Gimesia benthica: one gene and its partner. The main gene of each other region encodes a partner of the protein of the gene in region 2 in a complex. Links are inferred from orthologs where the notes say so. Each region holds a gene or a part of one and is shown on either strand. Other genes may lie near its edges.

The links. The genes of interacting proteins can lie anywhere in the genome.
Region 1: the proteins of F1728_RS02550 (region 2) and F1728_RS21665 are in contact, whole or in part, in a crystal structure (PDB 8WTB), measured with the Bacillus subtilis proteins. The link is inferred for Gimesia benthica from one-to-one orthologs.

The regions. Positions count from the first base shown.
Region 1 is NZ_CP043930.1:5,557,196-5,561,734, forward strand. What follows is about bases 516-3,483. They hold F1728_RS21665 (protein arginine kinase), read right to left. Parts: upstream 2,548-3,483; coding sequence 1,483-2,547; downstream 516-1,482. Other genes in these bases: F1728_RS21660 (family 16 glycoside hydrolase), read right to left, coding at 516-1,281; trpE (anthranilate synthase component I), read left to right, coding at 2,987-3,483. Outside these bases: more of F1728_RS21660, read right to left, coding at 1-515; more of trpE, read left to right, coding at 3,484-4,495. UniProt on the Bacillus subtilis protein: Catalyzes the specific phosphorylation of arginine residues in a large number of proteins.
Region 2 is NZ_CP043930.1:621,678-626,093, reverse strand. What follows is about bases 689-3,533. They hold F1728_RS02550 (UvrB/UvrC motif-containing protein), read right to left. Parts: upstream 2,451-3,533; coding sequence 1,926-2,450; downstream 689-1,925. Other genes in these bases: F1728_RS02540 (DUF6807 family protein), read right to left, coding at 2,951-3,533; F1728_RS02545 (CoA-binding protein), read right to left, coding at 2,568-2,951; F1728_RS02560 (PEP/pyruvate-binding domain-containing protein), read left to right, coding at 689-1,672. Outside these bases: more of F1728_RS02560, read left to right, coding at 1-688; more of F1728_RS02540, read right to left, coding at 3,534-3,949; F1728_RS02535 (Gfo/Idh/MocA family oxidoreductase), read right to left, coding at 4,073-4,416. UniProt on the Bacillus subtilis protein: Activates the phosphorylation activity of the protein-arginine kinase McsB. Is required for the delocalization of competence proteins from the cell poles.

The sequences.
Region 1 (4,539 bases), 4.9 Mb from region 2 along the record:
TTCTTCCATGTCGACACCACTACGGGTTGTGATCCCGGGTTTACCCCAGGGACCACTGCCGAAGACGCCCATTGATTTCAGCTTCAGCTTCCAGGATGAGTCGTCGAAGCTGGACTGCTTCCACTCGGGAGACTCCTGGTCCGACAGTTTCCAGTCGGGAGTGGAGCTGATCTGCTGCTTTTTACCATCGGCAGTTTCAATTTCCAGCTTCAGAATGAAGGCTGCGACACCACCATTGTTGTTCGCTTTCACTGCGATCTGATTGAGGCCCGACTGCACCAGTTTGCGTGCATCGCTCAGCATGACGGGATTTTTCCAGTCGGTTGCGGTGCCTGCGTCTTTGCCGTTGATCCAGACGGTGGCCCGATTGTCACAGGTGAAATAGAGACGGGCCGCTTTGATCTGATTTGCGACTTCGAACTGCTTCCGCAGATAGATGGGGGCGTTGTCCGTCGGGTTGTCTGTCTTCCAGATCCAGCCTGGAACCGGTTTGGCGGAGACCCAGTCGAACTTATCCTTTTTATTTTTTGAGGACGATGTTTTGGTAGCGGGGGCTTTCTTTGTGTTCTCGACAGCTGCCTTGAGTACGGCCTGGGCTTCTTTGCCTGCTAACGGCCGGTATTGCACGTCTTTGAATTCGACACGCATCGGTGGTCCCGCGTGAAGCTGCAGACCGAGCACCCCTTTCGCAAACGCCTGGGGATGGTTGTCGGTGATATCGACGGTGTTGACTCCATTCACCTGGTGGACCAGCCGGTTGCCTACCGCGACGATCCGCAGTTCGTTCCATTCCCAGTCATTCAGTTTCTGATTTTTATCGCCGATCTCTGCGACGACTTTGGGTTTGCCATCCGCTCCAATTTCGACACGCTGGAAACGCTGGGCGATGATGCCCCGTCCGGTTTTTTCTCCGTAGAGCATTCCGAAATATTCGGGTTTTGGATGCAGGTCGGCCTGGTAGCCTTTGAGTGCGAAGTTCTGCGGATCGACCAGTTCGCTGCGATATTGCACACCTGAGTTGTTGCCTTTGAAGCGGACCTGGGCTTTGAATTCAAAGTCACCCACATCTCCCCCCTGCCAGACGAGGAAGGTGTTGGGTTTAGCAGGACGCTCTGGCGTGGTCTCGCCCACGATGGCTCCGTCTTCTACGGTCCAGAATCCTTCTCGACCTTCCCAGCCGGTCAGATCTTTACCGTTGAAGAGCTGCTGAAATTCCTGAGCGTGGATGGTGCTGGTTGAGAAAACGATGCAGGTAAAAAGAACGCGGACGAAAGTATGCATGGTGATATTCCGCTTACTGAAGAGAGTTGCAGGATACTTGAGGGATCGAAACAGTGAAAATCAGGGGAGATCAAAACAGGGACATCGATCGCGCAGCCTGATTTTATATGAGTTGGTTAACATATGATCCAGAACTGATAGCTTAACCTGCCTGCAGGGCTGTGTCGAGTACGCAGTGCAATTCAGACGAGTGAGGTGGGTTCAGTCTGAGTTGGAGGCGTCGCTGATACGTTGCCTGAGATAGTTCGCGCGGGCCGCATTTCGTTCGCTCGATTCCAGTTCGCCTCCCTGCAGCTTCTGCAGGTGAGCGGGTTGGGTGAAGATGAACATTTCGTTCACGGCTGAAATGGGCAGGCTTTCGATCAATCCTAAATTGACCCCCATACGCACGCTGGAGAGCAGGTGCATGGTCTCTTCGGAACTGATGGTCTGGGCGGTACTCAAAATCCCAAAGGCGCGGGAAACCTGATCGTGCAGACCCTGGCGATTTTCTTTGAGCAGCGAGTTTCTGACACGCCGTTCGTAAGAGATGATATTGGGGACGACTTCCTTGATGCTGTCGATCAGCTGATGCTCGGTCTGCCCCAGAGTGACCTGGTTGGAGATCTGGTAAAAATCACCCATGGCCTGACTGCCTTCGCCGTACAGTCCACGGACGGCCAGATTGATCTTCTGCAGTGCCTGGAAGACTTTCTGAATCTCTTTCGTGATGACCAGTGCCGGCAGGTGCAGCATGACGCTGACACGGATTCCGGTACCCACATTGGTGGGGCACGCTGTCAGGTAACCAAATTCTTCACTGAAGGCGTAGGTGACTTCGGATTCCAGCAGGTCATCAATCCGATTGATGGTGTCCCAGCATTCGTCGAGAGAAAATCCACTCCGTAAAACCTGGAGGCGGAGGTGATCTTCCTCATTGACCATGATGCCGATGTTTTCCTCGTTATCCAGTCCCACACCACGGGGACCAGAGCGTTCGGCATGCTCACGGCTGATCATCTGGCGTTCGACAATGAACTGACGATCCAGGTTCGAGAGCTTGTTTACATTCAGATAGGAGAGTTTTTCCTGCATGGGCAGGTTGGTAATGATCGGCCGCATCAGCTGCTCGATCTCACCCAACGTAGATTCCGTACAGCGATTGATAAAGGGGAACTGTGCGAGGTTTCTCGCCAGGCGAATTCTGCTGGACATCACAATATCGGAGTCCGGGCCGATTCCTCTCAGCCATTCACCACTCGTGCGAGTGAATGCATCCAAATTCACCCTGATTCTCCTTGATTGAACTAAATAAGTCAGACCCCGGGCCTGTAATCCGGTTACCGGCCCGCATGGTAACTCGCGTGACTTTCATCCCCAAACGGTGTAGACTCGGGGACTGAATACCATACTGGTTCAGCCCCGGAAAACAAAGTCATACAACCGAGTTCTGTCAGAAAGCCGTTGAAGAACGGTTACTCTGATTTATTCTATGCAATGCGTGTCCCGAATACCATTGCACTCCCGTGGATTCCAAAACTGAAACGGGAAACTCCGGGAGTACACCACCCCCAACCTGTAGACAGCGACCGAGATTTTGCGGATTTTTGAGAACAGGGACCTCCGACAGCTTGTCTCTGTAATCAGAAACACTCATAAGAGAGTCCGCAGCGCACATTTAGAAACGGGATGCCCGGTCATCCATAGAGACGGCAACTGAAGGCCCATGAAATACGTTCCAGATTTTGATACTTTTCAACAGCTTTCCACACAGGCGAACCTGGTTCCCGTGTATCGCCAGTTGACCGGAGATACCTTGACTCCGGTCAGTGCGTATCAGCTGCTGGAGAAGGGCCCGTATTCGTTTCTGTTTGAAAGCGTCGTGGGTGGTGAGCAGATCAGCCGCTACAGCTTCCTGGGAGCCAACCCCTTTCTGACCATCGATGCCTACCAGCAGCGGATGGTAATCCAGCAGCAGGGAGAGACCGAAGAGCGGACCGTCGCTGATCCACTGCAGGAGCTGGAATCCATTCTCGATCAGTACCAGGCTCCCGAATTGCCGGGGCTTCCCCGTTTTTGCGGAGGGGCCGTCGGTTATGCTGGCTATGATGTCGTGCGTTATTCTGAAAACCTGCCTGATGCACCTGAAGACGATCGTCAGCTCCCGGACCTGTCCTTTGCGCTGTACGACCATATGGTGGTCTTCGATCAGATCAATAAGACCGTGCTGGTGGTGGCACATGCCCATATTACTTCCGGAATGAGTGAGTCAGATCTGCAGGCCGCATATCAGGCTGCCTGTGAGAAGATCGATCAAACCTGCGAACGCTTCCAGACGGGGGATCCTGCCGTATTGAAGATGGCGGATATCAGTGTGAATCCCCATGCGGAACCGGATCTACAGTGGACGTCCAATTTTTCGCAACAGAATTTTGAAGCAGCGGTCGACGCCTGCAAGGAATACATCGTAGCCGGCGATATTTTTCAGGTCGTCTTGAGTCAGCGCCTGAAACTGGAGACTTCGGCGACGCCACTGGATATTTATCGCAGCCTGAGAGTCGTCAATCCGAGCCCGTTCATGTTTTTGCTCAAGACTCCCGAAGTCGATCTGGTCGGCAGCTCACCTGAAATCATGGTGCGTGTTGAAGACGGTCTGACGACGATCCGGCCCCTGGCGGGAACCCGCAAACGGGGGAAAACCGAGGCGGAAGATAAGCGTCTGGCCGAGGAACTGCTGGCCGACCCCAAAGAACGTGCTGAGCATGTGATGCTGATTGACCTGGCGCGGAATGATGTCGGCCGGGTAAGTGAGTTCGGTTCGGTGGAACTGTCGGATGTGATGGTAGTAGAACGTTACAGCCATGTCATGCACATCACATCCAATGTAACCGGTACGCTGACCGAAGGGCGAACGGCCCTGGATGCCTTGCGTGCCGGGCTGCCTGCAGGAACGGTCTCTGGTGCCCCCAAAGTGCGGGCCATGGAGATCATCGACGAATTTGAACCACATCGACGGGGCCCGTATGCTGGCGCCGTCGGATATCTCGATTTTACGGGAAATATGGATACGTGTATTGCATTGCGTACGCTGGTTATGCAGGGATCGACGGCCTACGTTCAGGCCGGCGCCGGGATCGTTGCCGACAGTGTACCCGAGACGGAATACTATGAAACATTGAACAAGGCAAAGGGGTTGCTGAAAGCGATTGAGGTCGCTGAACAACAACTGAAATAATTCAGATCAGAGTGGTGACCGTCTGAATTCTTTCGGCTCTGATT
Region 2 (4,416 bases):
GGCCGGCCAGCTGGAAACCTGGCTGGACGTGTCACCAGACGAAATTACAAAACGGATTCGCGACTGCTGGCTCTCTCTCTTCAGCGAATCTGCTCTCGCCTATGGAGCGACCCACGGTTATGCCTCAGGGGAGATCGCGGTAGCGGTCGTCATACAGCAGATGGTAGCTAGCGAAATTTCGGGCATTGGTTTTTCTGTCCACCCGGTAACTCAGGAACCGGACATCCAATTGATCGAGGCGTGTCTGGGATTGGGGGAAGCCATTGTTTCCGGACGGATTGTTCCAGACCAATTCATCGTAGAGCGTGACTCTTTTCAGATACTGGAGTCGGTCATCGGTGAGCAGAAGGAGGCTCTCTGGCTGGGGGATGGAAATACGAAGCCTGTCTGGCAGGAACTGGATGGTCGAGGCAGCCAACCTAAAATCAGTACCTCACAGGTTACCGAATATGCCGGGATCCTCGCACGATTGCATGATCATTACGGGCATCCAATCGACACGGAATGGGCCATCGAGAATGGGAACTTCCAGATCCTCCAGGCACGTCCCATCACCACGCTGGCTGCTGAATATGATCAAAGTCTGTTTGATCAAAGTCTGGAATGGCATTTTTGTGTTAGGCGTCCGTTTTTCCTGCTGGCTGCTTCGATTCTCCCCTACTGGATGGATGCCAGGCATGCGGATCATACGTTAGGGACACATCTCAATGAAGCACTGCTGATACAAGACGAAACGGGTATGATGAATCTGTTTAGTTCTCAAAAATCGGCTGATGAGTTCCTCGATCGAATTGGATATCTGTTCCAGAATGATCGAGACGAAATCATTCGTATCCTGCGTTATGGACTGGGAATTTATGCACAGGGCCCGGCCGTCATTGAGCAGGGAGTAAATGGGTTCGCCGATCTAACAGAACTGGAGGATTTTTTCGCTGATGTTGCCCAGCATACAACTGTTTTTCCAGCCTGGTTACTGACGTATATTGAATTACATCAGATTGATGATCCTGAGGTACGCTCTCTGGCAGAGCAGATTCGTTCTCATTCTCTCTACCCCGTGATTGAAAGAAAACTGCTTCAACCTCTGGCGAAACAGACTGCTGAAAGGCTGGGATTTTCACAGCCAGATCGCGCCTGTGATCTGGTGTTATGGAGCGAACTGAAACAGGGGCTCGTCACTCGGGAACTACTGGAAACGCGTCTGCAGTCGATCGATTCCGGAGAACGCTACATCTTTCAGCTGCTTGAAGGACAGGAGAGCTTTCATCTGGTTTCCCAGACTGGTTATCTGTTGACTCGTCTTGCGAAACAGCGACAGAGTCTGCCTGTGGGAGATTCTAATGAGTTGACTGGGCAGGCCGCCTGGCCGGGAATCTTTCGCGGTCGGGCCCGGGTGGTTCTGAGCCTGGATTCTCAAGGTTTTACGGTTCAGGCTGATGAAGTGCTGGTTTCGATCCAGTCCAATCCTGCCCTGCTCCCGCTCATGAAAACCTGTGGCGCGATTGTCACTGACGATGGCGGCATCGCCTGTCATGCAGCGATTCTGGCACGCGAACTCAAAAAGCCGACGCTCATCGGCACAGGCAGAGCCACGAAAATGATCCAGGATGGCGATTTGATCGAAGTCGACACCTATGCGCAAGTAGTGCGAATTCTGGAGTCGACGCAATAAAAAAGCACTGATGCCAGAAGCGTCAGTGCTTTTGAGTGGGGATGACAGGACTTGAACCTGCACGCCTTGCGGCACTAGATCCTAAATCTAGCGTGTCTGCCAATTCCACCACATCCCCGGTTGAATTGCGAATCTGCAGGAATACTAACGATTTCAGGGAGGAGACACAAATCGACTGACTGAAAAAAGTTTGACTTTACGGGGTTTCAGCCAGATTTACAGCATTTCGGACATTAAAACAGGGGATGACAGCTTACTCGGCAGAGGTGTCTGATTCCGACTGTTCCTGTTCTTCCTGCTCCAGCTTGGAAATCTCGTCTCTTAGCGAGGCGGCCGCTTCGTAATTTTCTTCTGCAATCGCCGCGGTCAATTCTCGCCGGAGTTTGATTAAATTGTACTGCTGCTGACTGGAAGTGGGGGCTCGCTTGGGGAATTTCCCAATGTGCACGCACTCACCATGGATGTTCTCAAGTAATTGAATCAGCGGTTCTCGGAAGGCGATGTAATCATGCGGGCAGCCGAGTCGTCCTTCACTACGAAATTCCTGAAATGTGATTCCGCAATTGGGACATTCCATCTCTTCGTCTAACTGCAGTTCCTGAGAACTGAGTTCAATCAGAGTCGCATCATCCTGAGGCTCCCATTCGTCCTGCGATGTCTGCCCGCTGATATATTCCTGAAAATGTTCTTCACAGAAATGCAGTGCCTGTGCCTCACCATTCTGAATCTCAGTCAGGTGATAGACTGCCGGCTTGTTACAGACTTTACATTTTTTCATGATCGATGCTTCATTGCCTACCGAGTGAGGGTTAATCAATCCAGACCGCTTTGCAGCGTGCCTGATCTCATTCTATACGAACCAGTTGCGGGGCTCAATCGCGATTTTGAGATCGCTTTAGTCGGCATGATCCGCGGGGGACTCACCGATGGCGATAATGCTACACGCCTGAATTACATTCAATCCCAGTTCCCGTGCCCGCTCCAGCAGATCTGGGCTTTCGCTCCCCGGATTAAACCAGACCTCTTTAGCTCCTCTCTGTTGGATTTCTTCCAGCAGCTGGATTCCAACGGATGGTGGCACATAGACACTGATTCGGTCCAGATTCTCCGCAGGTACAGCCTGCAGGCTGGGATAGGCGGTCAAGCCTTCGATTTCATTTGCACTGGGATGGATAGGATAAACTTCGTATCCCTGGCTCAAATGTGCGCGGACCGATTTGTTTCCATATTTCTGGCGGTCTGTGCTGGCACCAATGATTGCAACTGTCGGTTTACTCATCAGGAGTCCTGTTTCTTTAACGAGGAGACAAACTGGTCATAACGTTTCTGAACCTCGGACTGGGAAGGAGTCTTCCCTTCACTCACAATCAATCGATAGTTCATCTTAAGCGGATGACTTTCGTCGATTTTCGTATCGAAAAAGGCACCAAAGCGACCATAGGGACGCTCGGAATATCGCGATGGTTTCGGTACATTCGGATCTTCCATGTACTCCACATTGTAATGCTTGCCATCAATATCATAAGACATGGCAAGCCAGCCCAGGTTCACATGCTTGTCGGGATCGGTTCGGTCTGAGACCTGGTAGGGAGCCGGTTGCTGAGGCGATCCCTCGGGGCGAACATAGGTCGCATTATTGGACTCGGCTACTGGCTGGGCGGCACGGTACTGGAAACCGGCATGTTGACGATCGCCGTCGAGAGTAATTTCGCCGCGTTTACTTTGTAAGGTAGTTTGCCAGTCGATCTGCCAGGCTGGTGCTTCAGAGCTGGAAACCTTGATCGGAGTAACCGTTACTTTGCGTGTTTCAATAATCACGGGCTTCCCGTCGCCATCCTCCCAGTGGATCTCCGCAGTCATTGTCCCCGCATCTGGGCCACCCTGCATCGATATGAACTTGTCATGACGTAGATGGGCTCCGTTTTTACAGTGCCAGAAGTCGAGTGTTTTGCCATCAAAGCTGGTTTTATTCCAGCCGACATATAATCCACGATGATGTGTGTACTTCCCACCGGGGCCCTTGGTAATCACCGTTCCGCTCTGGGGACTATAAACATGATGAAAGACTTTGTAAGTGTCGTGAAATGTTTCCGGGGTGGATTTATCAAACGGGTAGACATACTGCAGCACTGGTTGACCGTTATAGTACAGGTCTGCCACTTTCTGATCCGGATGATCTTTCCAGGTGAAACCTTTCTTTTCAGCGGCAGTAACGCTCAACTGGGTGAAAATGATCAAAAACAGACAGCAGGCAAGTTGAGAGGTGATATGTTTCATCTTGATTTCCAGTCTGGTCAGTAAGAATACGAAGTTCGAGATCGGTTAACTCATGCTCTCAGTGTAAAAAAAATCCCGCGTTCCGGGTAGGGAACGCGGGATTTGAGAAATTAAACCGGAGTATTAACCGGCATTATTATTGGGATTGTTCTTCGGAGGCTTTCCGTCAATCCAGGGGCCTGCCAGAGCCATGTAGCTGGGCTCTTCCAGAAGGCTTCCCTTATCCCCTGCTTTCCAGCCGGGGATGTGCTTGGGTTTCTGTCGCGCTTCGGACATGGCTTCCCATTTCTTGGCCCAACTGCCGTCGCCATCCGAAATCTGGCCTGTCTCGCCATCGAAGTGGTAAACCTTACCATGTCGGTAGCTGTTGGAGCCCAGGTTGACCACCGCGATCGCAGCTGCACCCAGATCAGGTGGGTTGTTACACTTGCTCTGATCATTGGCTTCCATCGCTTCAATCCAGTTCT